2 regions of the Microbacterium sp. KSW4-4 genome follow, and region 2 is predicted to be linked to the other one. Evidence: predicted binding sites of a transcription regulator. Region 2 holds the regulator's gene; the other holds the start of a gene.
The links. The regulator LexA, encoded in region 2, represses DNA repair genes until DNA is damaged. The targets are predictions, from matches to a motif close to TCGAACANNTGTTCGA.
Positions count from the first base shown of each region.

Region 1: a site for LexA is predicted at 8,460-8,475, ahead of KZC57_RS05140 (HNH endonuclease signature motif containing protein). Genes of this name have one in related genera too.

Region 1 covers NZ_JAHWXJ010000001.1:1,031,116-1,046,641, reverse strand. Annotated here, with positions in the region: gene KZC57_RS05170 (4-(cytidine 5'-diphospho)-2-C-methyl-D-erythritol kinase) at 1-162, shown strand, start outside; gene KZC57_RS05165 (LacI family DNA-binding transcriptional regulator) at 282-1,295, shown strand; gene mmsA (multiple monosaccharide ABC transporter ATP-binding protein) at 1,449-2,969, shown strand; gene mmsB (multiple monosaccharide ABC transporter permease) at 2,966-4,336, shown strand; gene KZC57_RS05150 (sugar-binding protein) at 4,396-5,514, shown strand; gene KZC57_RS05145 (Cmx/CmrA family chloramphenicol efflux MFS transporter) at 5,622-6,803, opposite strand; gene KZC57_RS05140 (HNH endonuclease signature motif containing protein) at 7,072-8,430, opposite strand; gene KZC57_RS05135 (alpha/beta fold hydrolase) at 8,533-9,297, shown strand; gene KZC57_RS05130 (ABC-F family ATP-binding cassette domain-containing protein) at 9,340-11,274, shown strand; gene KZC57_RS05125 (Na+/H+ antiporter) at 11,314-13,089, shown strand; gene KZC57_RS05120 (MetQ/NlpA family ABC transporter substrate-binding protein) at 13,192-14,094, shown strand; gene KZC57_RS05115 (methionine ABC transporter ATP-binding protein) at 14,201-15,244, shown strand; gene KZC57_RS05110 (methionine ABC transporter permease) at 15,244-15,526, shown strand, end outside.
Region 2 covers NZ_JAHWXJ010000001.1:898,682-914,207, forward strand. Annotated here, with positions in the region: gene rplT (50S ribosomal protein L20) at 1-60, opposite strand, end outside; gene rpmI (50S ribosomal protein L35) at 93-287, opposite strand; gene infC (translation initiation factor IF-3) at 360-974, opposite strand; gene KZC57_RS04475 (DUF1844 domain-containing protein) at 1,233-1,631, shown strand; gene KZC57_RS04480 (SseB family protein) at 1,650-2,447, opposite strand; gene priA (bifunctional 1-(5-phosphoribosyl)-5-((5-phosphoribosylamino)methylideneamino)imidazole-4-carboxamide isomerase/phosphoribosylanthranilate isomerase PriA) at 2,431-3,177, opposite strand; gene hisH (imidazole glycerol phosphate synthase subunit HisH) at 3,290-3,925, opposite strand; gene hisB (imidazoleglycerol-phosphate dehydratase HisB) at 3,922-4,539, opposite strand; gene KZC57_RS04500 (histidinol-phosphate transaminase) at 4,536-5,630, opposite strand; gene KZC57_RS04505 (LysM peptidoglycan-binding domain-containing protein) at 5,710-6,078, opposite strand; gene lexA (transcriptional repressor LexA) at 6,362-7,048, shown strand; gene metE (5-methyltetrahydropteroyltriglutamate--homocysteine S-methyltransferase) at 7,131-9,440, opposite strand; gene KZC57_RS04520 (methylenetetrahydrofolate reductase) at 9,462-10,409, opposite strand; gene KZC57_RS04525 (prolyl oligopeptidase family serine peptidase) at 10,594-12,456, shown strand; gene smpB (SsrA-binding protein SmpB) at 12,467-12,943, opposite strand; gene ftsX (permease-like cell division protein FtsX) at 13,012-13,926, opposite strand; gene ftsE (cell division ATP-binding protein FtsE) at 13,923-15,017, opposite strand; gene KZC57_RS04545 (DUF2510 domain-containing protein) at 15,194-15,526, shown strand, end outside.

The DNA.
Region 1 (15,526 bases), 130 kb from region 2:
GCCGGTGCGCTGCACGGTCTCGTGTCTGGCTCGGGGCCGACCGTGGCCCTCCTCTGCGCCGATCCCGAGTCCGCGCAGGCGGTCCAGACGGCTCTCCGCGAGGGCGGTCTCGATCCGCTGCATGTGCACGGCGCCGTGCCGGGAGCCCGCATCGTCGGCTGAACCTGCCCCATTCCCGCGCGTCCGAGCCGCGAGGAGCGTATCGCGGTCGAGGTGCACCCGGCGGGTCATCACAGACATAATGAAGTAGTCATGTGACCGTGCACACGCGAGGAGGCTGGATGTCCACCTCCTCCGAGCGTGCCCGCATGCCGAGCATCCGCGACGTCGCCCGCCTCGCCGGCGTCTCGCATCAGACCGTCTCCCGGGTGCTCAACGACCATCCCAGCATCCGCCCGGAAACCAAGGCGAAGGTGCTCGACGCGATCGCCGTGCTCGACTACCGTCCCAATCTCGCGGCGCGCGCGCTGGTGACGAGCAAGTCGAACATGCTCGGCATCCTCTCCGCGACGATCGGCGAGTTCGGGCCGACGTCGTCCATCGCCGGCATCGAGGACGCGGCGCGCGAGGAGGGCTACTCGGTCTCCACGCTCAACCTTCCCGCGACCACGCCGGAGGCGATCGGCAACGCGGTCCGCCAGCTCGAACGTGAGCAGGTCGACGGCATCGTGGTGCTCGCGCCGCAGGTGCGGGTCTTCCATGTCCTGCGCGGCATGAACGTCACCATGCCCTTCGTGACCCTGCAGACCGCCTCGGGGTCGGACGGCGTCAGCCTCTCCGCCGACCAGGTGGCGGGGGCGAAGGCGGCGACCGAGCACTTGATCGCGCTGGGTCACAGCGACATCCTCCATCTCGCCGGGCCGCAGGACTGGATCGAGGCGGAGTCCCGGATGCGCGGGTATCTGGATGCCCTCCGCGACGCCGACCTGCCCACGTTCCCGCCGATCCGCGGGGACTGGACGGCCGACTTCGGGTACTTCGCCGGCAAGGAGCTCTCGCTGCGGCGCGACTTCACGGCGGTGTTCGCGGCCAACGACCTCATGGCCATCGGGCTGCTGCACGGGTTCCGCGACGCCGGCGTGCGCGTGCCGCACGACGTGAGCGTGATCGGGTTCGACGACATCCCCGTCGCCGCGCACGTGGCGCCGACGCTGAGCACGGTGCACCAGGACTTCCCCGAGCTCGGGCGGCGTGCCGTGCGTATCCTCCTCGCCGAGATCCGGGGCGAGAAGGCCCCCGCGTTCGGCCCGCTGCAGACCCTCTTGCGGGCGCGCGAATCCGCTGCATCACGGTAGCGACACGAAAACACGCCGCGGACTTGACACCGCTCCCGCGGAAGACGACGATATACCGATGTGAACGGTCACATCGAAGGTGACCGCACGTCGCGAGGAAGATCCGTGAGCACCACAGCAACGTTGCCGACCGTGTCAGGCCCGATCCTGGAGATGCGCCGCATCACCAAGGAGTTCCCGGGAGTCAAGGCGCTCGCCGACGTCTCGATCACCGTCCGCGCCGGCGAGATCCATGCGATCTGCGGCGAGAACGGCGCCGGGAAGTCGACGCTGATGAAGGTCCTCTCGGGGGTGTACCCGTACGGCACGTACGACGGCGAGATCCTCCTGTACGGCCAGGAGCAGCGCTTCAAGGACATCGCGGCCAGCGAGCAGGCCGGCATCGTCATCATCCACCAGGAGCTCGCGCTCATCCCGGAGCTCTCGGTCACCGAGAACATCTTCCTCGGCAACGAGATCCGTCGCTTCGGCCGCATCGACTGGCAGGCACAGAAGGAGCGCACCATCGAGCTCCTCGCCCGCGTCGGTCTGGACGAGGACCCGGACGTGCCGATCAAGACCCTCGGCGTCGGCAAGCAGCAGCTCATCGAGATCGCCAAGGCGCTGAACAAGGACGTCAAGCTGCTCATCCTCGACGAGCCCACCGCCGCTCTCAACGAGAACGACTCGCAGCACCTCCTCGACCTGATCCTCGGGCTCAAGGCCAAGGGCATCGCGTCGATCATGATCAGCCACAAGCTCAACGAGATCGAGCAGATCGCCGACGAGATCACGATCATCCGCGACGGCCGCACGGTGGAGACCCTGGACATCTCCCGCGGCGAGATCAATGAGGACCGCATCATCCGCGGCATGGTCGGCCGATCGCTGGAGAGCCGCTACCCGGACCGCACGCCGGAGATCGGCGAGGTGTTCTTCGAGGTCAAGGACTGGTGGGTCCAGCACCCCACCGTGCCCGAGCGCATGGTCGTGAAGGGGTCGAGCATCAATGTCCGTCGCGGCGAGGTCGTCGGCATCGCCGGCCTCATGGGCGCCGGCCGCACCGAGCTGGCGATGAGCATCTTCGGCCGCTCCTACGGCACGTTCCTCTCCGGCACGCTCGTCAAGGACGGCCAGGAGATCGAGCTCCCCGACGTCGCCGCCGCGATCAAGCACGGCCTCGCCTACGTGAGCGAGGACCGCAAGGTGCTCGGGCTCAACCTGCTCGACACCATCAAGCGGTCGATCGTCGCGGCGAAGCTCTCCAAGATCGCGCACAACGGCGTCGTCGACTCCCGCGAGGAGTTCGCGGTGGCGGAGCGCTACCGCAAGACGCTGCGCATCAAGACCCCGTCGGTGGAGGAGGGCGTCGGCAAGCTCTCCGGCGGCAATCAGCAGAAGGTCGTGCTGGCGAAGTGGATGTTCACCGACCCCGACCTGCTGATCCTCGACGAGCCCACCCGTGGCATCGACGTCGGAGCCAAGTACGAGATCTACGCGATCATCAACGAGCTCGCCGCCCAGGGCAAGGGCGTGATCGTGATCTCCAGCGAGCTGCCCGAGCTGCTCGGCATCTCCGACCGCATCTACACCGTGTTCGAAGGCCGGGTCACCGACTGCATCCCGGCCGACCAGGCGACCCCCGAAGACCTCATGCGCAGCATGACCTCCGCGACCCAGAAAGCATCCGCATGACCACCGACTCGACCACCGCGAAGCGCGGCTTCCACTTCAAGGACATCACGAAGATGTTCGGGGGAGGGCAGTCGACCCTCCGTCAGTTCGGCATCCTCGGCAGCCTCGTCGTCATCCTCGTCGTCTTCCAGGTGCTGACGTGGATCTTCAAGGGCACCGGCCTCACGCTGTCCTCCGGCAACCTCATCAACGTCGTCAACCAGTACTCGTACATCCTGATCCTGGCGATCGGCATGGTGATGGTCATCATCATGGGGCACATCGACCTCTCGGTCGGCTCGGTGGCGGCGTTCACCGGAATCGTCGTGGCGAAGGCCATGCAGGACTGGAACCTCCCCTGGCCGCTGGGCATCCTCCTCGGTCTCGGTGTCGGCGTGCTCGTCGGCGCCTGGCAGGGGTTCTGGGTCGCCTACGTCGGGGTGCCGGCGTTCATCGTGACGCTGGCCGGCATGCTGTTCTTCCGCGGCGCGAACCAGGCGGTGGGCGACTCGCAGTCGGTACCCGTGCCGGAGGGCTTCAAGATCATCGGCGCCGGCTATCTGCCGGAGATCGCCCTGCCGCTTCCGTTCAACATCCCGACCATGCTGCTGGCGCTCGCCGGCGTCGCCTGGATCGTGTTCTGGGAGATCCGCACCCGGCGCATCCAGCGCAAGATGGGCTCCGACATGGCACCGCTCTGGGTGAGCGTGACGAAGGTCGTCCTCATCTCGGCCGTCATCCTCGTCGCCGGCTGGCTGTTCGCCACGGGGCGCGAGGGCACGAGCTTTCCGATCTCGGGCGTCATCCTCCTCGCTCTCGTCATCCTCTACTCGTTCATCACGAACAACACCGTCTTCGGCCGCCACATCTACGCGGTCGGCGGCAACCGGCAGGCCGCGCGCCTCTCGGGCGTGAAGGACCGCTGGGTCGACTTCTTCGTGATGATGAACATGTCGGTCCTGGCCTCGCTCGCCGGCATGATCTACGTCGCCAGGGCGACCGCCTCGGGCCCGCAGGACGGCAACGGGTGGGAGCTCGACGCGATCGCCTCCGTCTTCATCGGCGGCGCGGCCGTCTCCGGCGGCATCGGCACGGTGATCGGCTCGATCATCGGTGGTCTGGTGATGGCGTTCCTGAACAACGGCCTCGCGCTGCTCGGCGCCGGTGCCGACGTCGTCTCCATGATCAAGGGCCTCGTGCTCCTCTTCGCCGTCGGCGTCGACGTGTGGAACAAGCAGCAGGGCCGTCCGTCGATCATCGGCTTCCTCACGCGCCGTCTCGGCCGCAAGCAGGATCCGGCCACCGACACGTTCGATCCCACGAAGACGAACTACCCCACCAGTCAGAAGTACGAAGCCCCCGCCGTCGAGGAGACGCGCGGAAAGTAAGGGCCGCGTCGCGCAACGCAGGCGCGACGGGACCTGCACACACCAGAGAAAGAGATCACATGAAGAAGATCCTTCTGTCGGCGACAGCGCTTGTCGTCGCGGGCGCATTCGCCCTCACCGGCTGCTCCTCGGAGCGCGGCGGTGACTCGGGTTCGGGGTCGGGCGAGGAGACCGCCTCGGGCTTCGACGCCGGCTCCACGATCGGTGTCGCTCTGCCGGACAAGACCTCGGAGAACTGGGTCCTGGCCGGTCAGCTGTTCACCGACGGCCTCGAAAAGGCCGGCTTCAAGGCGGACGTGCAGTACGCGCCCGCCAGCAACACGGTCGCCGAGCAGCAGAACCAGATCCAGGCGATGGTCACCGGTGGCGCCAAGGTCATCATCATCGGCGCCAAGGACGGCAAGCAGCTCACCACGCAGGTGGAGGCCGCGCGCGACGCCGGTGTCGCGGTCATCGCCTACGACCGTCTCATCGAGAACACCGACGCCGTGGACTACTACGTCGCCTTCGACAACTTCGAGGTCGGCAAGCTCCAGGGCCAGGCGCTGCTCGACGGGCTCGCCGAGCGCGCGGATCACGAGGCGCCGTACAACATCGAGCTGTTCTCGGGCTCGCCGGACGACGCCAACTCGGCGGTGTTCTTCAACGGAGCGATGGAGGTGCTGCAGCCGAAGATCGACGACGGCACGCTGAACGTCGTCTCCGGGCAGACCGAGATCTCCCAGACGGCGACCGAGGGCTGGAAGCCGGAGAACGCCCAGCGCCGCATGGACTCGATCCTCACGTCGAGCTACGGCTCGGAGACGCTCGATGGCGTCCTGTCCCCGAACGACACCCTCGCCCGCGCCATCATCACCTCGGCGCAGCAGGCCGGCAAGCCCGTCCCGGTCGTCACCGGTCAGGACTCCGAGGTCGAGTCGGTGAAGTCGATCATGGAGGGCGTGCAGTACTCCACGATCAACAAGGACACCGCGCTGCTCGTGGAGCAGGCCATCAAGATGGTCGGTCAGCTCCAGAAGGGCGACGAGGTCGACGTCAACGACACCGACCAGTACGACAACGGCAAGAAGGTCGTCCCGGCCTACCTGCTCCCGCCGGTCATCGTCACCAAGGAGAACGCGGCCGAGGCCTACGCCAACGTCCCGAGCCTCCTTGAGATCGTGAAGTCGTACGAGTAAGCCGTAGCGCGAACATCCGGGTTCCCAGAGAACACCGGACACGACGAGCCGTCCGGACCCGCGGGTCCGGACGGCTCGTCGCCGTTGCGGCGCGTCACCGTCTGCCCTCAGCCGACGGGCCGCCATCGCCGCGTCGCCAGGGCGAGGAGGAGCGCCGCCGTCGTCAGCGTGGCCGCGAGAGCGACGGGGGAGAGCGGACCCGCCCCGCTCGCGAGGGTCCACGCTCCCGACGCCGGTCCGATCACGGCGCCGAGGTTCAAGGCCGCCGTGGCGTAGGACCCACCCATGGTCGGGGCGCCGGAGGCGGCGTACAGCACCCGGGTGATCAGTGTGCTTCCGATGCCGAACGAGGCCATTCCCTGCACGAAGACGAGGAACAGCAGCGGTATCGGCTGCGTCGCGACCGCCGCCAGGACGATCCAGCCGCCGAGGAGCAGCGGGCCACCGACCGTGAGGAGCGCGCCGGCGTGTCGATCGGCGAACCGACCCGCGATGGTCACCCCGAGGAACGAGCCGATGCCGAACAGGACCAGCGCGAGGGGGACCGCAGCGTCGGGCAGGCCCGCGACCTCGGTGACGATCGGCGCGAGGAACGTGAAGACCGCGAAGGTCCCCGCGTTCACCAGGGCCGCCAGGGTCATCGCGAGGGCCAGGCGCGGTGTCCCCAGGAGCGCGAGCTCCGTGCGGAGGGCCGGTTCCTTCCGGGGGAGTGGTGCCGGAGCAGGGTCGGACTCCGTGCCCCGGATCGTCGTCGGCACGCCGTGGAGGATTCCGAGCAGTGCGGGGAGGCAGAGGAGCGCGACAGCGGCGAAGGTGGCGCGCCAGCTCAGCGCGGTGCCGAGGATGGCGCCGACAGGGACGCCGACGATGGTGGCGACGGTCGTCCCGGAGAGCAGCACCGCGAGCGCTCGTCCGGTGCGCTCGCGGGGGACGAGGAGGGTCGTCGTGCGTAGGGCGACGGCGAGGAAGCCCGCGTTCGCGAGGGCGCTGAGTACGCGCGTGACGAGCAGAAGCTCGAACAGGGACGTCACCGCGCCGACGGCATGGCACGCGGCGAAGAGCGCGAGGCAGGCGACGAGCGTGCGGCGTGGGGTCCAGCCGCGCGCGAACGCGGCCATGGCGGGTGCGCCGATGACCATGCCGACCGCGAAGGCGGAGGTCAGGAGGCCCGCCGTGCCGACCGGGACGTCGAGCTCGTGCGCGATCGCGGGGAGGAGTCCCGCGAGCATGAATTCGGAGGTGCCCATGACGAAGACCGCCAGGGCAAGGGCATAGAGGGGGAAAGGCATCGAGTGCTCCGAGGTGAGAGGGAAGGGGTAGCTTCTCGTCACCACGGTCAGCGCCCGGGTCACCGGCGCGCGCCCGCCGATAGGGCGGACGAAGGGATCAGCGGTTCACGGGGCTGACGGTGTGACCGGCAGCCCCCGACCTGTCTGATTCGGGACTCGACATGCCCTCCACCCTACGGCTGATCGGTGTGCAGGCGTGATCGGTGTGCAGGCGTGATCGGTGTACCTGCGTGATCGGTGTGCAGGCGTGATCGGTGCGCTCGCGTGTTCAGCCGGTGGTGGTCCTGGCGTCGGGCGAAGACCACGGGGGTTCCTCGGCGAAGGTCACGGTGTGCGGAGGCGGCGGTCGGTCGATGTAGGTCCGGCCGGTGGGGCTCGTCCACTCCAGAACACCGCCCGGCCCCTGCTCGACGTGCCACGGAGAGTGGTGTTTGAGCATGTGATGTCGTCGGCAGAAGGTCGCGAGGTTGTCGTGCACGGTCTCGCCGCCGAGCGCCGCATCGTGATTGTGATCGAGGTCGCACTTCCGCGGCGCGAGGCCGCAGCCGGGGAAGCGGCAGCGTTGATCGCGGGCCCGCAGGTGCCGGCGGAGGTCTTCGCTCGGGCGATACCGGTCGACGGTCAGCAGCGCCCCGCTGATCGGGTGGGTCAGCACCCGGTCCCAGCCGATCGCCGCGCCGGCCAGTCGGCGAGCCGTGGCTGGATCGATCGGAACGACCCCGTCGAGCTCCGCGGCGCGGATCGGAGTACCGTCCGTCGTCCGTTCCTGCTCGCCGTGCATCAGCTCGCCGTGCATCAGCGTCAGCACCGGCACGGTGACCTCGACGCGAGCTCGAAGCTCCGAGAGCAGCCCCTCTTCCGAGTCATGGCCCGCCGGAGCGCCGGTCAGGACGAGGTCGGCGAGCAGATCCGCGCGCAGCTGATCCACGGTCCTGTCGTCGAAGATGCTCTCTTCCGACTCTCGACGCCGTGCCTGCGCGTTCTCCTCCCGCACGGCATGCGCCATCTGGGAGAGCCGGTCGTACATCCCGTGCACGAGCGCCGCGGGGCCGCGCGCGCCGAGCTCGGCCATGCCGTCTTCGAGGTCGGTCACCCAAACCCGCCGCAGCTCCCGGGCGTCACGATGTCGCTCGACGAGCGTCCGCTCCTGGAACCGGTCGGCCAGTCGGCGCACGAGTCGGCGTATCCGGTTCGGAGACTCTGCAGCGGCCACCTCGATCGCCTCCGTCGCGAAACGCGAACGGTCGTCCGGGTCATCGAGGTGTGCCCCCGCCTCCACGATCACGCGTGCATGCGCGGCGCTGATCCGGCCGGCGCCCTGAGCCTCCCAGACGGCGGGGAACCGTTCGACCAGCCAGGACGCATCGGACATCCGCCGCTCGATCGTGCGGTCGCTGACGCGCTGGGCGGCTCCGATCTCCGCGGCGACCGTGCGGATCGCCATGTCTGCGCCGTCTGGGTGACGCGCCTGTCGGGCGATGTCGACCGCCAGTCGGCCGGCCATCGCGAGCAGTCCGTCGCGGGCCGCCTGCATGCTGCTCAGCGTCTTCTCCGCCGCTTCCAGCCCCTCCACCAGATCGGCGAGAATCGCCATCTGGGAGTCGGTCGCGTCGAGCAGTGCGGGCATGGCGTCAGTCCATCATCGACTACCGACATTCGAACGAAGATTCGAAGGAATCTGGCCGAAAGTCGTATCACGAAAGGATAACGACCGTGGTTGACTGGCTCCGTGCTCCTGAACGTCATCGAATCCGGGGAGGGCGACCGTGTCGCCGTGCTGCTGCACGGGATGATGGGGTCCGCCGAGAGCTGGCACCGCGTGGTCCCGCTGCTCGTGGAACGCGGCTTCCGCGTGCTTGCGCTCGATCTGCCGGGCCACGGCCTCTCTCCGCGTGACCCGGAGCTCACGATAGAGACGGCGGCCGATGCCGTCGTCGAGACTCTGGCGCAGACGGCTCTCCTTCCGGGGGCAGGGTCCGCCGCGGGGGACAGGGCCACCGCCCCGCCCGCCGTCGCCGTCGGGCACTCCTTCGGCGCTACTGTGCTCGCCGCCGCCGCGCCGCGCCTCGAACCGGGCCTCGCTGTCTACGTCGACGCGCCGCTCGCCCTTCAGGGCGGGCAGGACCGCGCCTCTCTCATCTCGCAGTACGAGCACGACCGCCGCGCGCGTATCTCGCCCGCCGAGCTCCGCAAGCTCCGGCCCTTCTACTCCGTGGACGACGCCTCGGTCGAGGCGCGGGCGGCCGAGCGCTTCGATCCGCCGACCGCGGCCTCCGTCTCCTGCGGGGAGGACGGCCATTGGACCGCCGCGCCCGGCTCCATCGTCGTCCGCGCAGAACCCAGTGCCTGGGTCACCGACGAGGACGCGCGGCGGTTCGAGCACGGTGGGGTGACGGTGCGCAGCATCCCCGGGGCCGCCCACACGGTCTGGTACAGCCACTTCGAGGTCTTCACCGCCGCGCTGCCGGAGCTCTTCGCCCCGTCGCTGGTCTGACCGGGAGACCGTCCGACGCGGCGCGACTACCCTGGAGAGGACATGGCACATCTTCTCGGGGCCGAAGCCCTGCACCTCGAATACCCGACCCGCGTCGTCTTCGACGCCGTGACCCTCGGCATCGAGGAGGGCGACCGCATCGGCATCGTCGGCCGGAACGGCGACGGCAAGTCGAGCCTTCTCGGCATGCTCGCCGGCACGAAGGAGCCGGACTCCGGCCGGGTGACCGTCCGCGGCGGCACCCGCATCGGCGTGCTGGACCAGGCCGACACCCTCCCCGACGACATCACGATCGGCGCCGCCGTCGTCGGCGACATGGCCGAGCACGAATGGGCCGGAGACGCCCGCGTCCGCGACGTGATCGAGGGGCTGCTGACCGATCTTCCCTGGGACGCGCAGATCGGCTCCCTATCCGGCGGTCAGCGCCGCCGCGTGTCGCTCGCGAAGCTGCTCACCGGAGACTGGGACGTCATCGCTCTCGACGAGCCGACGAACCACCTCGACGTCGAGGCGATCACCTGGCTCGCCGGTCACCTCAAGAAGCGCTGGCCCGCGAACGCCGGAGCCCTCCTCGTCGTGACCCACGACCGGTGGTTCCTCGACGAGATCTGCACCGAGACGTGGGAGGTGCACGACCGCATCGTGGAGCCCTTCGAGGGCGGCTATGCGGCGTACATCCTGCAGCGGGTCGAGCGCGACCGGATGGCGGCGGCGACCGAGGCGAAGCGGCAGAACCTGGCTCGCAAGGAGCTCGCCTGGCTGCGCCGCGGTGCCCCGGCCCGCACCAGCAAGCCCAAGTTCCGCATCGATGCGGCCAACGAGCTCATCGCCGACGTGCCCGAGATCCGCGACAAGGTCTCGCTGCAGTCGCTCGCCGTCTCGCGGCTGGGCAAGGACGTCGTCGATCTGCTCGATGTGGGGGTGACCTACCCTTCGACAGGCTCAGGGACCCACCCTTCGACAGGCTCAGGGACCCAGACTTCGACAGGCTCAGGGACCCAGACTTCGACAGGCTCAGGGACCCAGGCGGGATCCGGGACCCAGGCAGGCTCAGGGACCGGCGGGAAGACCGTGCTCAAGGACGTCGAGTGGCGGATCGCCCCGGGCGAGCGCACGGGCATCCTCGGCGTGAACGGCGCCGGGAAGTCCACACTCCTGGGGCTCATCTCCGGCACGGTCGAGCCCACCGAGGGGCGGATCAAGCGGGGGAAGACCGTGCAGGTCCGTACGCTCACGCAGCGCCTCGACGAACTCCTGCCGCACTGGAACGACCCCGTGCGCGTGGTCATCTCGGGTCTGCGCACCTCGTACACGCTCGGCGCCGGGTCGAAGGCGCAGGACCTCACGCCAGGACAGCTCCTGGAGCGACTCGGGTTCTCCTCCGCCCAGCTCTCGACGCCGGTGAAGGATCTCTCCGGTGGCCAGCAGCGTCGGTTGCAGCTGCTGCTGGTGCTGCTCGACCAGCCGAACGTGCTCATCCTCGACGAGCCCACGAACGACATGGACACCGACATGCTCGCCGCGATCGAGGACCTCCTCGACTCCTGGTCGGGCACGCTCCTCGTCGTGAGCCACGACCGGTACTTCCTGGAGCGGGTGACGGATCAGCAGTACGCGATCCTTCCCGGTCCGGACGGCGCGGGGCGCCTGCGGCATCTCCCGGGCGGCGTCGACGAGTACCTGCGCCTGCGGCAGCGCGTCGAGAGCGCCCCGGCGACCTCGACGGCGGCGTCGGCCCCCGCAGCGAGCGGTCTCGACGGCGCGGCTCTCCGGGCGGCGCAGAAGGAAGCGGCCGCCCTCGAGCGTCGCATCCAGAAGCTCACGCAGCAGGTCGACGCGGCCAAGCACGCCCTCGCCGACCATGACCAGTCCGACTACGCGGGCCTCGGCGAGCGGATGAAGGCGATCACCGCGCAGGAGGCCGAGATCGAAGAGCTGGAGCTGCGCTGGTTCGAACTCACGGAGCAGATCGGCTGACGGAGGAATATCCTTCTCCCACGACTGTTGGGAGTAGCGATGGAAGGCCTCGAAGTAACCGTCCTGCTCGGACTCACGATCCTCGTCGGAACCCTGATCGCCCCGCGCGTGCGTCTCGCGCTGCCGCTCGTCCTCGTCATCCTCGGTCTGGCGCTGGGATTCATCCCGCCGCTGCGTGAGGTCCAGCTGCCGCCGGAGACCGTGCTGCTGCTGTTCCTGCCGGTGATGCTGTTCTGGGAGAGCCTCACGACATCGCTGCGGTCGATCCGCCGCGACTTCCGCTACATCGTGCCGATGAGCACCCTCCTCGTCGTCGCCTCTGCGTTCGCGGTGGCCGGCATCGGCGTGCTGTTCGGCATGCCCTGGGAGATCGCCCTCATCCTCGGGGCCGCGGTCGCGCCGCCCGACGCCACGGCCGTCGCCGCGCTCGGCCGGCTGCTGCCGCGTCGGATGTTCATGAAGCTCAAGGCCGAGAGCCTGACCAACGACGGCACCGCGCTCGTGCTCTACGCCATCGCCGTGTCCCTCGCGCTGGGCGGCCAGGTCACGCCGCTCTCGGTCACCTGGGACGTGCTGGTGTCGTACGTGGGTGGAATCGCCGCGGGGATCGCGGTCGCGGCCCTGGCCACGCTGCTGCTGCGCCGCGTCTCCTCCACCATCGTCATCAACGTCACGCTGCTGCTCGTGCCGTTCTCCGCGTTCCTGCTCGCCGAGCTCGTCCACGCGTCCGGGGTGCTCGCCGTGGTCGTCGCCGGACTCATCGTCGCCTGGGTGTCGCCGCGCGTGACGACCGCGGCTTCGCGACGGCAGGCCGACGCCGCCTGGCCGTTCGGCGTCTTCCTCCTCAACGGGGCGCTGTTCGTCCTCATCGGCCTCGAGGTGCAGTTCGTCGCGCACGAGATCTCCGCCGCCGCCATCGGCCGTCTGGTGCTCGTGACGCTCGCCGTGTGGGTGACGCTGTTCGCCGTCCGTTACGTGTTCCAGCTCCTCAACGCCCTGTTCCAGCGGCGGCCGTCCGAACGCCCGCCCCGCGGGGCCCGCTCCCGTGCCCGGCTCGTGTCCACGGTCGCCGGCATGCGCGGCGCGGTGTCGCTGGCGATCGCGCTGTCGGTGCCGACCGGTGTCCCCGAAGGGAGCATGGTGGGCGGGCGTGACGAGATCGTCTTCGTGACAGCCGGGGTGATCCTGCTCAGCCTCCTCGTGCAGGCGCCGCTGCTTCCCGCGCTCGTGCGGTGGGCGCGATTCCCGGTCGACCATGCCGAGGACGAGGAGTACGAGCTCGCCGAGCGGGCGATCTCCGGAGCAGCCCTCGCCGCGCTCGACGACCTCGCCGCGGAGCACGGCATCGGCCAGGAGGTGCGCGACCGGGTGCGTGCTGAGGGGTACCAGGCGCTGGAGTTCGCGAACGCCCGAACACTCGCGCGCGAGCAGGCGCTCATCGATGCCGAGGCCGACGCGCTGGACGAGATGCTCGGCCAGCCCGATCCCTACGGCACCGGGGGAGAGGCGCGCCCGGCGGAGGAGGAAGCAGGCGACGTCGCGGTCTCGGCCGGGACCGCCCCCGACCCCGAGGCCACGGACGGCACGACGCTGCAGATGATCGCGACCTCCGCCGACGTCGACCTCGCCCAGCGCTCGCCGCTCGTGCGGCACGAGGAACACACCCGGCTCAAGCTCGCGCTGCTCGACCGCAAGCGCGAGGTCCTGCTCGGGCTCCGCGGCGCCGGCACCGTGGACGACATGGTGGTCCGCCGGATCTCCGCCCGTCTCGACCTGGAGCAGGTGCGTCTGCAGGGCATCGAAGAGTTCGACTGACCCGATCCCGCACGGCTGTGACGCCGTGTGACATACCGATTCCGCGACAGCGCGCCCTCCTGCCTAACGTTGTCGAGTCCCGCCAGGAAGGAACCCCTCATCATGTCCCGCCGCACCACCTCCGCCCTCGCCGCGCTCGCCGTGGTCCCGCTGTTCGTCGCCCTCGCCGGGTGCGCCACCTCGTCCGACGCGGGCTCCGGCGACGGCGGCTCCGAGAACGAGACCGTCAAGATCGGTGTCGTCGGGAAGGGCGACGCGCAGTGGGCGCCCTTCGTCGAGGCCGCCGCCGACGAGGGCATCACGGTCGAGCTCGTCGACTTCGGGTCCTACGAGCAGCCGAACCCGGCGCTGACCGAGGGGGAGATCGACCTCAACCAGTTCCAGCACATCGTGTACCTCGCGGAGTACAACAACGCCTCGGGCTCCGATCTCACGCCCATCGGCTCGACCGCCACCTACCCGCTCGGCTTGTACTCGACGAAGTACGACGACGTCGACGACATCAAGAAGGGCGACACGGTCGCGGTTCCCGACGACGCGTCGAACCAGGCACGGGCGCTCAACGTCCTGCAGCAGGCGGGTCTGCTCGAGCTCAAGAGCGGCGGCACGCCGTACTCCGACCTCGCCGACATCGACGCGGACAAGTCGAAGGTGAAGGTGACGGCCCTCGAGGGTGCGCTCATCCCGACCTCGCTCCCGGATGTCGCCGCCGCGATCATCAACAACGACTTCGTCGAGGACGCTGGACTGACGTTCGACGACGCGATCGCGCAGGACGACCCGGAGGACCCGAACGCCCTCCCGTACGTCAACATCTTCGCCGCGCGTGCGGAGGACGCGGACAACGAGACGTACCAGAAGCTCGTGGAGATCTTCCAGACGAACGAGGATGTGCAGGCGGGGCTGCTCGAGTCCTCCGGCGACACCGCGGTGGCGCTGCGTACTCCGGTCGAGGACCTCGTGGCCTCGCTGGAGAAGGTTCAGAAGGACGCCGAAGAGAAGTAACCGGACGCCGGGGTGTGATCCGCCCCCTGTTCGATGAGGGAGAATCGGGTGGCGCTTCGTGCGCTGCCCGATTCTCCGTTTCCCGAGAACCAGACCGGAGCACCACATGCCGATCGTCACCCTGACGAACGTCTCCAAGACATACCCCTCCCGCAGCCAGGGCGATCGCGAGATCGTCGCCGTCGACGACGTCACCCTCTCCATCGACAAGGGCGACGTCTTCGGCATCATCGGATACTCCGGTGCGGGGAAGTCGACGCTCGTCCGTCTCATCAACGCGCTCGAGCCGGCCACCCGCGGCACCATCACGGTCGACGGCGTCGACATCACGGCGCTCAAGGAGAGCGAGCTGCGCGCCGTGCGCGGCGGCATCGGGATGATCTTCCAGCAGTTCAACCTGTTCTCGTCGCGCAGCGTCAAGGCCAACATCGCGTATCCGCTCAAGCTCGCCGGCTGGTCGAAGCCGGATATCGAGGAGCGCGTCGCCGAGCTGCTGTCGTTCGTGGGGCTCTCCGACAAGGCGAAGGCGTACCCCGAGCAGCTCTCCGGTGGACAGAAGCAGCGCGTCGGGATCGCCCGCGCGCTCGCCACCAAGCCCGCCATCCTCCTCGCTGACGAAGCGACGAGCGCGCTCGATCCGCAGACCACGCACGAGGTCCTCGACCTGCTCAAGCGCGTCAACGAGGAGCAGGGCGTCACGATCGTCGTCATCACCCACGAGATGGATGTGATCCAGACCATCGCCACCCGCGTCGCCGTCATGGAGAACGGACGGGTCATCGAGCAGGGCGACGTCTTCGATGTCTTCTCCGCCCCGCGGAATCCGGCGTCCCAGCGGTTCGTCGGCACGGTGGTGAAGGGGGTGCCCTCGCCGTCGGAACTCGCGGTGCTGCGGGACCGGCACACCGGACGCCTGGTGACCCTGTCGTTCCGCGACGGCGACTCGTCGCAGGCTCAGGTGTTCCTCGACCTCGCTTCGGCGGGTCTCGACTTCGAGCTCGTCTACGGCGGGATCAACGACATCCGGGGTCGTGCGTTCGGCCACCTCACGCTCGCCATCCGGGGTGACCGCGCGGCGATCGACACGGCACTGGCGCGTATCGCGGAGCGGGTCGAAGTCACCGTCATCGCCGGAGAGGAGGGACGCTGATGGACCGTCTGAACGAACTGTGGCCGGAGTTCTGGCAGGCCGCACTCGAGACCCTATACATGACGTCGTTCGCGCTCGTGCTCGGCGGGATCCTCGGCCTTGCCGTGGGCGTCCTGCTGTACGTGACGCGCCCCGGCGGACTGATGCCGAACCGCGTCGTCTCCGGGCTCATCAACTTCGTGGTGAACTTCTTCCGACCGATCCCGTTCGTCATCTTCATGGCGGTGGCGCAGCCGTTCGCGCGCCTGGTCGTCGGCAGCGGCATCGGCACCACCGCCGGAG
Region 2 (15,526 bases):
GCGCTCGAGGATGACCCGACGCTTCTTGTGGGCGTTGACCGCCCGCTTGACTCTTGCCATTTTCCTGTGTTCCTATCCTGCGATCGGGCGCGTCAGCGACCGAGAAGCTTCTTCGCGACCTTGAAGTCCGCCTTCGCGAGCACCTGGTCCTGGTTCAGACGACGGGTGCGACGGCTCGACTTGTGCTCGAGGTTGTGGCGCATCCCGGCCTGCTGCTTCTTCAGCTTGCCGCTGCCGGTGATCTTGAAGCGCTTCTTAGCACCCGAGTGGGTCTTCTGCTTCGGCATCTTCTCTTCCTTCGTATGGCGCCTTCTCAGGCGACGGTGTCAACCCGCGGTGCGGGAGTTCTGGGGGCGGACCTACTCCGCCTTGGCGTCCGCGGAGGCGTCCGCGTCGTTCTTCGCCTCGCGCGCGGCCTGCTTGTTCGCGGCGCGCACGGCGTTCTGCTCCTGCTTCGCCTCGGACTTGCTCTTGTGCGGCGCGACGACCATCACCATGTTGCGGCCGTCGATGGTCGGGTTGGACTCGACCGTGCCGAACTCGGCGACGTCCTCGGCGAACTTGCGCAGCAGACGGACACCCTGCTCCGGGCGAGACTGCTCTCGACCGCGGAAGAGGATCATGGCCTTGACCTTGTCGCCGGCCTTGAGGAAGCCCTCGGCGCGCTTGAGCTTCGTCGTGTAGTCGTGCGCCTCGATCTTCAGACGGAAGCGGACTTCCTTGAGGATCGTGTTCGCCTGGTTGCGACGCGCTTCCTTTTCCTTCTGCGCGGCCTCGTACTTGAACTTGCCGTAGTCCATGATCTTGACGACGGGCGGCTTCGAGTTCGGGGCGACCTCGACGAGGTCGAGATCGGCTTCCTGGGCGAGACGCAGCGCTGCCTCGATGCGGACAACGCCGATCTGCTCACCCGCGGGGCCGACGAGGCGGACCTCGGGGACGCGGATGCGCTCATTGGTACGGGGATCGCTGATGCGGAGCTCCTTAGACGATGTGATTCGGCCACCGTGATGCGGTCTGCATCCCGGGCGAAATCGAAGTCGTCCCCCCACCCGCCGGCGTTCAGATACCGGCTTCGCACCCTGTCTACCGGCCCTCTCGTGACGAGCGGAGCCGGCGGAGCGCAAGACCCGGTAGCCTGGAACGGCAAGCGCGGGTGGGAAGTGAATCCTCTTTCGTTCCGGAGCATGACGCTCCGGAGCCCGCCAAAGTCTAACAGAAAGCAAGGCGAAGTGACGAACCAGGCATCGGACGAGGCGGCCCGCGAGCGCGAGGAGCGATGGGCTCGGCAGGAGGAGGCAGCCTCCTCGGCCGTCCGTGACATCGCCGACGTCCCCGCCGTCGAGGTGATCACGACCGCCGCCGTGCACCTCATGAGCGCCGCGGCCGTGAAGCTCGGCCTGGCGGACGACCCCGAAGCCGCGGCCCAGCTCGACCTCGATGAGGCACGGAAGCTCATCAACGCCCTGGCAGGGCTCATCACCGCCGGCGCCCCTGAGATCAGCGACATGCACGCCCGCTCGTTGCGCGACGGCCTCCGGTCGCTGCAGCTCGCCTTCCGCGAGGCCTCGACCATCCCCGACCCGATCGGCAAGGGCCCGGGCGAGAAGTGGACCGGTCCCGTCACCTGATCCGGCCGAAGCTCCGCCTCAGATGCTGCGGCGGAGCTTGACCGTCAGCGAGTCGGCGAGGACGGCGATGCGGTCGTCCGCGGCCCAGCGCTGAGCGAGTCGTCCGAGCACGGCATCCAGGACCTCGCGCTCCAAGCCGTCGACGAGCTCCAGCACGACGATGAGCTCGGGTCCGCGGAGCCGGGCGTCCGGGTCTCCCGGCGCGACCGCGACGTCGATCACGGCGAGCTCGTGGGCGATGCTCTCCCGAAGGGCGGTGACGACCTCGGGAGAGAGGAAGCTCGGCTCCCACGCGTGTCCCTGCGCCACGGCCCAGACGGCGGGGCGGCGGATCACGAACTCGGTGTCGGACGTGGGGTCCAGCACGATGAGATCGGTGTCCTCCGACGACGCGGCCAGGGCCGCGCGGACGGCCTCGACCGGGATGGGGCGTGCCGACGGATCCCAGCGCTGCATCGTCTCGACCGACGAGAACACTGGCTGGACGCGGCGCCCGTCCGGGGCGGCCACGGTGACGATCGAGAGCTCCTGCGTCTTGTCCACCGCGAGACCGCTGGGCGCCACCCCCTCCTCGCCCTTCTCCGCGATCAGGGGCACGAGGACCCGGGCGGAGCGGAACGCGTCGACGACCTCGGCCTGGCTCCCCTCGCCCGCACGGAAGCGGTGCAGCGCCGCGAGGAGAGCCGGGTCCGCCGAGCCGTCGTCCGCCGCATGCGGGTTCGACTCGAAGCTGCGGCCCTCCCAGGGGACGCCGGCGGAATCGGCCCGGTTGTGCGACTCGGGGCCGCAGGCGTGGGGGTCAGTCTCCGGCGACATCCAGGGCCTCCGCGAGCGTGAAGGCGCCCGCGTACAGAGCCTTGCCGACGATGGCCCCCTCGACGCCCAGGGGCACGAGGTCGCGCAGCGCGGCGATGTCGTCGAGGTTCGAGATGCCGCCGGACGCGACGACCGGCTTCGGCGTGCGCGAGGTCACCTCGCGCAGGAGCTCGAGGTTCGGACCGCGCAGCGTGCCGTCCTTGGTCACATCGGTGACGACGTAGCGGCTGCAGCCGGCGTCCTCGAGGCGCTCGAGCACCTCCCAGAGGTCGCCGCCCTCCTTCGTCCAGCCCCGCGCGGCGAGCGTCGTGCCACGGACGTCGAGGCCGACGGCGATCGCCTCCCCGAACCGGCTGATCACGTCGGCCGCCCACTCCGGGTTCTCCAGCGCGGCGGTGCCGAGGTTGATGCGCGCGGCACCGCTCTCCAGCGCGGCTTCCAGGCTCGCGTCGTCCCGGATGCCGCCGGAGAGCTCGACATTGACGTTCTTGAACTGCTTGATGACCTTGCGCAGGATCGGCGCGTTGCTCCCGCGACCGAACGCCGCGTCCAGATCGACGAGGTGGATCCAGGAGGCTCCCTGCGAGACCCACTCCCCTGCCGCGTCGAGCGGGTCGCCGTAGCTCGTCTCGGTCCCGGCCTCCCCCTGGGTGAGACGGACCGCCTTGCCGCCGGCGACGTCGACCGCGGGAAGGAGCGTGAGCGAGGGGGACTGCGCGAAGTCGTTCATGGGGTCCTTGGTTCGGGTGGGTCTGCGGCCCGAGCGGGCACGAGAGACGAGGGTAGTCCGCCGCGGGGCGCGGGACAAACCGCGTGACGCCGGGCGCCGACGCGGCTCGGGGTCAGAGGCTCTGCACCCAGTTCCGGAGCAGCCGGATGCCGGCGTCCCCGGACTTCTCCGGGTGGAACTGCGTCGCCGAGAGCGGGCCGTTCTCGACGGCCGCGAGGAAGGGGCCGCCGTACTCCGCCCAGGTCAGCACGGGCTGCGGGAACGGCGGGATCACGTCGAGCTCCCAGGACTGCGCCGCATAGGAGTGCACGAAGTAGAAGCGCTCCTGCTCGATCCCGCGGAACAGGACGGTGTCCTTCCCCGGCTCGACGGTGTTCCAGCCCATGTGCGGCAGCACGGGCGCGTTGAGTTCCGTCACGGCGCCCGGCCACTCGCCGAGGCCCGCGGTGTCGTGCCCCCGCTCGACGCCGTGCTCGAAGAGCACCTGCATGCCGACGCAGATGCCGAGCACCGGTCGGCCGCCCGCGAGACGACGGCCGATGATCTCGTCGCCGCCGTGGGCGTGCAGAGCGTCCCGCACCGCCTGGAAGGCCCCGACACCGGGCACGACGAACCCGTCCGCCTCGAGCGCCTCGGCGCGGTCGCGCGTGAGGACGGCGTCGGCTCCCGCGGCGACGAGGGCCTTGACCGCGGAGTGGACGTTGCCGGACTCGTAGTCGAAGACGGCGACCCGGGGCGCGGCGCTCACAAGGCTCCCTTGGTGGACGGGATGCCGTCGACGAGGGGATCCAGCGCCTTCGCCTGACGGAACGCCCGCGCGAATGCCTTGAACTCGGCCTCGGCGATGTGGTGCGGGTCGCGCCCGCCCAGCACCCGGACGTGCACGGTCAGCGCGGCGTTGAAGGTGATGGCCTCGAAGACGTGCCGCACGAGTGATCCCGTGAAGTGCCCGCCGATCAGGTGGTGCTCGAAGCCGGCCGGCTCCCCCTCGTGCACGAGGTAGGGGCGACCGGAGATGTCGACGACGGCCTGCGCCAGGGCCTCGTCCAGCGGGACGAGGGCGTCGCCGTACCGGGAGATGCCGGACTTGTCTCCGAGGGCTGCCAGGATCGCCTGGCCGAGCACGATCGAGACGTCCTCCACGGTGTGGTGGGCGTCGATGTGGGTGTCCCCGGAGGCCCGCACGGTGAGATCCGTCAGCGAGTGCTTGGCGAACGCCGTGAGCATGTGGTCGAAGAACGGCACCGAGGTGTCGATGCGGCTCGCACCGGTGCCGTCGAGGTTCAGCTCGACCTCGACGGTGGACTCCGACGTGCTGCGCACGCGGCTCGCGGTGCGTGCGGTGGGCGCGGGGATGGTCATGATGCCGATCCTATCGAGGCCAGGGCGTCCAGGAACGCCGTCGTCTCCGCCTCGGTGCCGGCGCTGACGCGCAGGTGGCCGGGGATGCCGACGTCGCGGACGAGCACCCCGCGGTCGTACAGCTGCTGCCACGTCGCCCGCGGATCCGCGACGCCGCCGAACAGCACGAAGTTGGACCACGAGAGGTGCGGGGTGTATCCGAGGGCTTCGAGCGTCGCCGTGATGCGGTCACGCTGCTCCACGATCTCCTGCACCATGCCGAGCATGACGTCGGCGTTGCGGAGGGCGGCGACCGCGGCGGCCTGCGTCAGAGCGCTCAGGTGGTACGGCAGTCGCACGAGCCGGAGCGCGTCGATGAACGCCGGATCGGCCGCGAGGTAGCCGACGCGGGCACCGGCGAAGGCAAAGGCCTTGCTCATGGTGCGGGAGACGGCGAGCCGCGGCCGTCCTTCCAGGAGGGTGAGGGCCGACGCCGCATCCCGTGGCGCGAACTCCTGGTAAGCCTCGTCGACGATCACGACGCCGCGGGCCGCCTCGTAGACGGCCTCCACCACGTCGAGCCCCAGCGGGGTGCCGGTCGGGTTGTTCGGCGAGCAGAGGATCACGATGTCGGGGTCGGCCGCGCGCACCTGCTCCGCCGCCTCCTCCGGGGTGACCGTGTAGTCGGGCTGACGGGTGCCGGCGATCCAGGACGCACCGGTCCCCTTCGCGATGAGCGGGTACATCGAGTACGTGGGGCCGAAGCCGAAGGCCGTGCGCCCCGGTCCGCCGAAGGCCTGGAAGATGTGCTGCAGCACCTCGTTGGATCCGTTGCCCGCCCAGATCTGCTCCGACGTGAGGCCGTGCCCCAGGTAGTCGGCGAACGCCTCCCGCAGCGTGGTGAACTCACGGTCCGGGTACCGGTTCACGTCTCGGATCGCCACCGCGATGTCGTCGAGGATGTCGCTGGCGACCTCGTCGGGAACAGGATGCGTGTTCTCGTTGACGTTGAGGGCGACCGGCAGCGGGGCCTGAGGTGCGCCGTACGGGGTGAGTCCGCGCAGATCGTCGCGGAGCGGGAGATCGTTGAGGGAGAAGGTCACCCTTCCCATCTTAAGAGGAGCACGGAGGGCCGAGGTCATCGTGACGATCGGATCGTCAGGGATCGGAGGCAGGACCTCGGACTCCGCGTCAGTCGGTGTACCGTGCCGGGAGCGCGAGCTCCTGGCCGACCTGGAGCTCACCGCCGCGCAGGAGGTTCATCCGGCTGATCTCGCCGATGACATCCCGCGGGTCGGCGGCGGGAGCGATGCTGCTCGCGATCGACCAGAGCGTGTCACCGGGCATGACCGTGACGGTCTCGACGGAGACGGCCGGTGCGTCTACACCGGAGGCGATCGCGCTGCCCCCACCGATGGCGGCGAAGGCGATACCCGCAGCGAGCGGGACGGAGGCGAGCGCGAGCAGGGTGCGGCGGCCGCGGGCCGTGATCCGCAGCCGGGTGGCCGGACGGGCCGATGCCGGAAGGGCGGTCGCGGTGCTGAGGCTCATGCTGCTCATGTCTGCTCCTTACTGTCCCGGCGCCGGAGCCCGGGGAGGTTGGCGTAGCTTTCGCATCCGCGCCTCGGCCGGGAGCCGTGGATGCGAAGCTACGTTCCGAAGATATCTTCGAGTTCGAACATCTGTCAAGCTTTCTTCGAAACCATGCCCCGCGAATCGCCCGACACGCTCGAACAGATCTTCCAGATCGGCACGTTTCTCGGATACGGTTTCGATAAGGACACCCCACCACGGGCCACCGACATTCGAAGCGGCACGTCGGATCACGCAGTGAAGGAGCACCATGAGCGACACCTCAGCCCTCGAGTCCGAGGCGCCGCGCACCCGTCGTCGCAAGAACCTCAGCCCGAAGCAGATGGCGATCCTCGAGGTCATCCAGGCCTCGATCGCACAGAACGGCTATCCGCCGAGCATGCGCGAGATCGGCGACGCCGTCGGGCTCAAGTCGCTGTCCAGCGTCACCCACCAGCTCGGCCAGCTCGAGCTCAGCGGCTACCTGCGGCGCGACCCGGGCAAGACTCGCGCGATGGAGGTCCTCATCGACCTCCCCGGTACCGGCGCGGAGAACCCGGCGGATGTGGTGACTCCTGTCGGCGATGCTGCACTCGTGCCGCTGGTCGGGCGGATCGCCGCGGGCGTGCCGATCACGGCGGACCAGCAGGTCGAAGAGATCTTCCCGCTCCCCCGGCAGCTCGTCGGCAAGGGCGACCTCTTCATGCTCAAGGTGTCCGGGGAGTCGATGATCGACGCCGCCATCTGCGACGGCGACTGGGTCGTCGTGCGCTCGCAGAACACGGCGGAGAACGGCGAGATCGTGGCCGCCATGCTCGACGGCGAGGCGACCGTCAAGGTGCTCCGGCGTCGCGACGGCCACACGTGGCTGCTCCCCCGCAACTCCGCGTTCGAGCCGATCCTGGGCGACGAGGCGGTCGTGCTCGGCAAGGTCGTCGCGGTCATGCGCGCCGTCTGAGGCACCGCATCGTCGGTGAGACGAGAACGATGGCCCTCCCGGTCGCACCGGGAGGGCCTTCGTGTGTCCGGGGACGACCGCGTCAGGCGGTGACCACCACGTCTTCGCGCACGCGCCGCGTGGCCTCGACGATGTTCCGCAGCGACGCCGTGGTCTCGGCGTAGCCGCGGGTCTTCAGACCGCAGTCCGGGTTCACCCAGAGCTGACGGAGAGGGATCTCCTCCACCGCACGCCGCAGCAGGGACTCGACCTCCTCCACGGTGGGCACGCGCGGCGAGTGGATGTCGTACACGCCGGGGCCGATGCCGTGGTCGAAGCCCACCTCGGCGATGTCCGCGACGACCTCCATGCGGCTCCGGGCCGCCTCGATGGACGTGACGTCCGCGTCGAGCGCACGGATCGCGTCGATCACCACGCCGAACTCCGAGTAACAGAGGTGGGTGTGCACCTGGGTCGCCGCCGCAGCCCCGCCCGTGGCCAGACGGAACGAGGCGACAGACCAGTCGAGGTACGCCGGCTGGTCGGCCTGCTTCAACGGGAGCAGCTCCCGGAGCGCCGGCTCGTCGACCTGGATCACCTGGATGCCCGCGGCCTCCAGATCGGCGATCTCATCGCGCAGCGCCAGCGCCACCTGGTTCGCCGTCTCCCTCAGCGGCTGGTCGTCGCGGACGAAGGACCACGCGAGGATCGTGACGGGGCCCGTGAGCATCCCCTTCATGTGCTTCGCCGTGAGCGACTGGGCGTACGCCGACCAAGCGACCGTGATGGGCGCGGGACGCGAGACATCGCCCCAGAGGATCGATGGACGCGTCGCTCGCGAGCCGTACGACTGCACCCAGCCGTGCTGCGTGACCGCGAAGCCGTCGAGGTGCTCAGCGAAGTACTGCACCATGTCGTTGCGCTCCGGCTCGCCGTGCACGAGGACGTCGAGACCGAGGTCCTCCTGCAGGGAGACGACCGCGGCGACCTCACGGCGCAGGAACTCCTCGTAGTCGTCCTCGGGGATCTCGCCGCGGAGGAACTGCGCGCGGGCGCGGCGGATGTCGCCGGTCTGCGGGAAGGAGCCGATCGTCGTCAGGGGCAGCGCCGGCAGGCCGAGGGCGTTCTGCGCCTCCTCCCGCTCCTGGTACGGGGCCCGGGCGAAGTCGGCGTCGCTCAGCGCGCGAGAACGCACCGCACCGTCGCGCACACCGGGAGCGGTCAGGCGGTCCTGCAGCGCAGCGGTCGCCGCGTCCAGCTCGGCCGCGATCGCCGTGCGCCCTTCGGACAGGCCGCGGGCGAGGGTGACGACCTGCTGCACCTTCTGATCCGCGAAGGCGAGCCAGGACACCAGGCGCGCGTCCAGCGCCGTCTCGTCCTCCACGTCGTGCGGCACGTGCAGCAGCGAGGTCGAAGTCGAGGCCGACACCGGGACCCCGAGCGCGCGGAGCGCCTGCAGAGAGTCGAACGCTGCGGAGAGGTCGCCACGCCAGATGTTGTGACCGTCGATCACACCGCCGACGAGGGTCTTGCCCTCGAGGCCCGGCACCGCGTCGGGCACGGTGCCGCGCACGAGATCCACGGCGATGGCCTCGACGGGGGCGGCGGCCACGGTCGCGAACGTCGCGCCGAGGCTCGCGTACGGGGCCGCGACGAGGATCGAGGGACGCTCTTCGGCGTTCCCGAGCACCGCGAGCGCGCGCTCCGCGGCGGAGGCGAGCTGCGCGGTGGTGGCCGGCAGGGACTCGCTCACGAGGGCGGGCTCGTCGAGCTGCACCCACTCGGCGCCCGCGGCGCGCAGACGGGCGAGCAGGTCGACATAGACCGGCAGGACGTCATCCAGCCGCGAGAGCGGCTCGAAGCCCTCCGGCGCGTCGTCGGAGGCCTTCGCGAGCGCCAGCAGCGTGACCGGCCCGACGACCACGGGACGCGTGACGAAGCCGGCGGCGACCGCCTCGGCGACCTCGCGCACCAGGCGGTCGCTGGCGAGGGAGAACACCGTCTCCGGACCGATCTCCGGAACGAGGTAGTGGTAGTTCGAGTCGAACCACTTCGTCATCTCCAGCGGCGCCCGCTCGCCCTCACCGCGGGCGACGGTGAACAGGGCGGAGAGGCCGATCGACCCGTCGGCCTCGCGGAGGTCGTCGAAGCGGGCGGGGATCGCGCCGACCGTGACGGCGGCGTCGAGGACCTGGTCGTAGAAGGAGAAGGACTCGGGGATGGACGAGTCCGCGCGGCCGAGGCCGAGCCCCGCCAGGCGCTCGCGGGTCGTCGCGCGCAACTCCGCGGCCGTCCGCTCCAGCTCCTGCTCGTCGATGCGCCCGGCCCAGAACGCCTCGACGGCCTTCTTGAGCTCGCGGCGACGGCCGATGCGGGGGTAGCCGAGGATGGTGCCCTCGGGGAATGCGGTCATGGTGTTTCCTTTCGGCGGGGACTAATGCCGGAGCGCCGGGACGATGCCGGCTTCGGCGAGGACGGTCAGGACGGTCTCGTGCTGGTTGAACGCGTACAGATGCACGCCGGGGGCCCCGCCCGCGACGACGTCGGCGGCGAGGCGCGCGGCCCAGGAGATCCCGATCTCCCGGCGCCCTTCGGCGGTCGGCTCGACATCGAGGGCGATCGAGAGCTCGCTGGGCAGGTCCTCCCCGGTCAGCTCCAGCACCCGGGCCAGCCGGGTCGGCGACGTGATCGGCATGATGCCGGGGAGGATCGGGATGGTGACACCTCCGGCGCGGGCGCGCTCCACGAAGGCGAGGTAGTCATCGGGGTGGAAGAAGAGCTGCGTGATGGCGAAGGTCGCGCCCGCGGCCTGCTTGGCGAGCAGCGCCTCGACATCCTGCGTGCGGTGCGTGGCCCGGGGGTGCCCCTTCGGGAAGGCGGCGACCGCGATGTCGACCTTCTGCCGGGGGGCCACGAGCGCGGCTCCGGGGAGACCGGGGACCGGAGACTCCTGATACGGCGCGCGTTCGGCCTGGACGCGATCGATGAGCTGCACGAGCTGGGCGGCGCTCTCCAGGTCGCCCAGGAAGGGCTCGCTCTGTCCCGCGGGCGGATCTCCGCGCAGGGCGAGGAAGCGGAGGATCCCGGCGTCGAGGAACTCCCGGATGAGCGCGGTGGCTCCGGCGTAGGTGTTGCCGACGCACGTGAGATGAGCGAGGGGTTCGACGTCGGTGTGCTCGCGGATGAAGCGCAGCACATCGAGCGAGCGGCCACCGGTCGAGCCGCCGGCGCCGTAGGTCACCGACAGGAACTCCGGGCCGGCCGCGGCGAGGCGACGGACCGTCTCGTGCAGGGCCTCCTGGCTCGACTCCGAGCGCGGCGGGTAGAGCTCGAACGAGAACGGCACGCGGGAGGCGCGAGCGGTGTCGAACGTGGAAGACATCTTCTCTCCAGGGGACAGGGGCCGGGGTCCGCGCACGACGAAGAGCACGTCGTTCGCGGGCGGGTGCCGGGCTCGGCTGTCGCTCCACGCCCGGGATGGACCGGGCGTTTCCAGAAACCTAGAACACGGCCTCGGCCCGCCGCACGAGTGTGACGTCGTGTGTCACCGCCCATAGGCTCGAGGCATGTCCTCACCGTTCGGTTCCTGGTCCTCCCCCTTCACCGCCGCAGCCGTCGCAGGAGCGGCGCCGCGCATCGACGGGGCCCGCTTCGTCGGCGACGAGGTGTGGTGGGCCGAGTCCGTGCCCGCGGAAGGCGGAAGGGTGACGATCCGCAGCTCGACGGGCACGGAGATCCTCCCGGCCCCCTGGAACGCCCGCTCCCGCGTGCACGAGTACGGGGGCGGCGCCTGGACCGTCGATGGCGACACCCTGTACTTCGTCTCCGGCGCCGACCAGCGCGTGCACCGGATGGATCGAGATGCCGAGCCGAGTCCCCTCACCGCCGCCGGCCCTTCGTACGGCGGACTGCGCGTGCAGAGCGGCCGGCTGTTGGCGGTCAGGGAAGACCTCTCGGCCGACCCGCACCGCCGCGCGATCGTGGAGATCCCCGTGGACGGCTCAGCCGCCGAGGACGCCTCCGCGATCCGGGTGGTCGTCGAGGGTCCCGGCTTCTTCGCCCACCCCGCGCTCTCGCCCGACGGCAGCCGCGTCGCCTGGGTCGAGTGGCAGGCGGACAGCATGCCCTGGGAGAGCGCCACGCTCGCGATCGGATCGGCGGCCGGCGGGACGATCACCCGGGTCCCCACCTCCGCCGCCCTGCAGCCGGAATGGACCGGCGACGACGCCCTCGTGTTCGCCGATGACGCCTCGGGACGCTGGCAGCTCCAGCATCTCGCGCTCGACGGCCTGCAGCCCGGCGCCTCCCACCCGCTGACCTCGTCCGACGCGGACACCGGCTACGGCCTGTGGGTGCTCGGCAACCGCTGGTTCCAGCCGCTGGCGGACGGCCGCGTCGTGGCCGTGCGCACCGACGGCCGCGACGAGGTGCAGCTCGTGTCCCCGGACGGCGAGACGCGCGCGATCACGGTCCCGGGCGACGGGCATCTCAGTGTGGATGACGTCTCGGGCTCGCGCGTCCTGCTCAGCGGCGACGGCTCGCGCGTGACCTCCGGCATCTGGTGCGTCGACGTGGACAGCGGGGCCGTCGAGACCGTCACCGGCGGCGCTCCGGTCGATGAGGAGTGGATGCCGGCGGCCCAGCAGCTCGTCGTGGAAGGTGCGCACGGCCCCGTGCACGCTTTCGCCTATCCGCCCGCCGCGCCCGGAGAGCCCCGCGGCACCGACGGCGAGCTCCCGCCCTACATCGTGCTCGTGCACGGCGGGCCGACCGCCCACGTCACGGGAGCGGCCTCCGCCTCGGTCGCGTTCTTCACGAGCCGGGGAATCGGGGTGCTCGACGTGAACTACGGCGGGTCCACCGGTTACGGCCGGGCGTACCGCGACCGCCTGCAGGGGCAGTGGGGCGTCGTCGACGTGGACGACGTGATCGCTGCCGGCCGCGGGCTCGCCGACGCCGGGCTCGCCGACCCCGCGCGCATCGCCATCCGCGGCGGCTCGGCCGGCGGCTGGACGGTGCTCTCGGCGCTCGTGCGCGGCGGGACGTTCGCCGCCGGCATCAGCCGCTACGGCGTCGCGGATCTGCGGATGCTCGCCGCCGAGACCCATGACTTCGAAGCCTCGTACCTCGACGGCCTCGTCGGTCCGCTCCCCGCTGCCGAGCACGTGTACATCGAGCGCTCACCGCTGACGCACGCCGACCGCATCGACGTGCCGGTGCTGCTGCTGCAGGGCGGGGAGGACCGCGTCGTGCCGCCGTCCCAGTCCGAGGCCATCCGCGACGCCCTGGCGGCGAACGGCATCGACCACGAGTACGTGCTGTACCCGGGCGAGGGGCATGGATTCCGCAGTGCGGAGACGATCGTCGACGCGCTGGAACGCGAGCTCGCGTTCCTCGGCCGGGTGTTCGGCTTCACGCCGAGCCTCTGACCTCGGCGGGCTACTCCCCCACCCGGTTGCGCAGCCGCATCGCGCGCTCGGCCTCGCGGGTGTCCTGGCGTTCGCGGAGGGTCTGGCGCTTGTCGTACTCGCGCTTGCCCTTCGCGAGGGCGATCTCGACCTTGGCGCGGCCGTCCGAGAAGTACAGCTTGAGCGGGATCAGCGTGTATCCGCCTGCGGAGACGGCGTGGGCGAGCTTCGCGATCTCCTCCCGGTGCAGGAGGAGCTTGCGGATGCGCTTGGCCGAGTGGTTCGTCCAGTGCCCCTGCGAGTACTCCGGGATGTGCACGGCGTCGAGGAAGACCTCGTTGCCCTTCACGAACGCATACCCGTCGCTGAGGTTCGCGCGTCCCTGACGGAGCGACTTCACCTCAGTGCCCGTGAGCACCATGCCCGCCTCGTACGACTTCTCGATGTTGTAGTCGTGACGCGCGCGACGATTGGTCGCGATGACCTTCTCCCCGCGTTCCCTGGGCATGATGATCTCCTGTGCTGTAGTGCCGTGGACGGCTCGGCAGCGGATCGGCCGAGCAGCCTTTCAGGGTATCAGGTGCGCAACCACCGTCGGATCGCGAAGCCGGCCGACAGCGCCGCGAGCACGACACCGATCCCGACGAGGACCGGGACCACGAGGATCGCGTCCTGCATGGTCACCCACGTCGTGATGAACGGTACGCGCCCGCGCAGGTAGCCGTTCACACCGAAGTGCATGCCGGCGACGACCGCCGCGCTCGCGAGGGCCGAGCCCAGGAGCGCGGCGAACACGCCCTCCAGGACGAACGGCGTCTGGATGAAGCGGTTCGAGGCGCCGACGAGGCGCATGATGCCGATCTCCTTGCGTCGCGCATAGGCGGACAGGCGGATGGTCGTGGCGATCAGCAGCGTCGCGGCGATGAGCATGAGGACCGCGATGCCGACGGCGATGTACGTCGCCACCGTCAGCGCGGAGAAGAGCGGTTCGAGGTATTGGAGCTGGTCCTGCACCTGTTCCACTCCGGCCTGCCCGCTGAACGCCTCGGCGAGCACCTGCGACTGGCCCGGGTCCTTCATCGTGACGAAGAAGACCTCGAACGCCTGGTCGGGCGAGAGCACGCTGGCCTGCTCCTCCCCCACCTGCTCGACGAGCTTGGCGTACGTCTCCTCCTTCGTGTCGAAGGTCATGGAGCTGATGAGCGGCGACAGCGCGTCGCCCTCGAGCTGGGCGCGCACGGCGGCGACCTGCTCCTCGCTCGCCGCGCCGTCCACGCAGGTGTCCGACTCCGACACCGCGGAGCACATGTACACCGCCACCTGGGCGCGCTCGGCCCAGTAGCCGCGCATCACGCCGATCTGCGACTGCATGAGGATCGCCGCGCCGACGAACGTCAGCGACACGAAGGTGACGAGCACGACGGAGATCACCATCGAGATGTTGCGCCGCAGGCCGACGAGGGCCTCGGTCAGGATCAGGCCGATTCTCATGAGGTCGGGCCCACTTCCTCATCGTCCTGGTCGGACAGCCCGAGGCGGTCCGCGACGCCGAGCTCGGCGACGTCCACCTCCGGGATCACGATCGGGTGCGTGCGCGGACCCGCGGGCGCGGGGCGCTCGGCGGCGGGCTGCGGCGGCACGACATCCGGCGGTTCGACCACGCCCGGCTCCCGTGCGGGCTCCGGCGGCTCGACCACCTGCGGGGCCGGGTCGGCGGCGGGCTTGGTGACCGCCGGAGACGCGGCCGCGGCCCGGCGCTGGGCGTCCAGCTCCTCGGCCAGTGCGGCACGGACCACGGAGAGGTCGGCGGTCTGGCGCTGCACCTCCTGGACGGCGGTGAGAGCGGCGGCGGCCGCGGCACCGCGGACCTCCTCCGGCACCAGACGCGGGATGTTCGAGGTGTCGCCGTATCCGCCGTGCACCTCGTCGCGGACCATCTCGCCGTCGCGGAGCTCGATCACGCGGCGGCGCATCTGGTCGACGAAGCCGGCCTCGTGCGTGGCCATGAGCACCGTCGTGCCGCCCGCGTTGATCCGGGCGAGCAACTGCATGATGTCGACGGAGGTCGCGGGGTCGAGGTTTCCGGTGGGCTCGTCGGCGAGCAGCACCTGCGGACGGTTGACGAGCGCCCTGGCGATCGCGACGCGCTGCTGCTCCCCGCCGGAGAGCTCGTGCGGCATGCGCTTCTCCTTGCCGTCGAGCCCGACGAGCGCGAGCGCCTCGGGAACGGCCTGCTGGATGAAGCCGCGGGACGATCCGGTGACCTGCAGCGTGAAGGCGACGTTCTGGTAGACCGTCTTGGACGGCAGCAGCCGGAAGTCCTGGAACACCGAGCCGATGTGGCGGCGGAAGTACGGCACCTTCCGGTTCGCCAGAGCCCGCAGATCGCGGCCGAGGACGGCGACGCGACCGGTCGTGGGCACATCCTCGCGCAGGATGAGGCGCAGACAGGAGGATTTGCCGGAGCCGGAGGCACCGACCAGGAAGACGAACTCCCCGCGCTGCACCTCGAAGTCGACACCGGACAGGGCGGGCTTCGACGTCCCGCGGTAGCGTTTCGTGACGTTCTCGAACCGAATCATGGCGATTCGAGCCTAAGCGCGCCACGGGCCCGGCCCCGGCACGACACCCCGCCGCGCAGGACGCCGCTCCGCTTCTCGGCTGTGCTCGCAGGCCCACCGAGGTCGTCGCCCGCTGCTATACATGGAGTGTCGATTCGCGTCCACCGCGCGCGAGCGCACACACGGAGGGGACCCCCATGACGACACCTGCCGGCTGGTACGACGACGGTTCCGGGCGCCTGCGCTGGTGGGACGGCCAGCAGTGGACGGAGCACTTCGCGCCGGAGACGACGGCGACGACGGCGACGGCGACGACCGACGACACCACCGCGACGGCGACCGACGACGGGGGCGCGGAGAGCACCCCCGCGGCGACCGACGACGGCGCTCCCCTGGGACAGGAGCCGACGGCGACGGCGGAGACCGTCGCTCCCGAGCCCGTCGCCGCTGAGCGCGAGATCGCTCCGGACGAGCCCGCGACCGAGTTCATCGTCGCGCCAGAGCCGGCACAGGACTGGACCGCACCGACC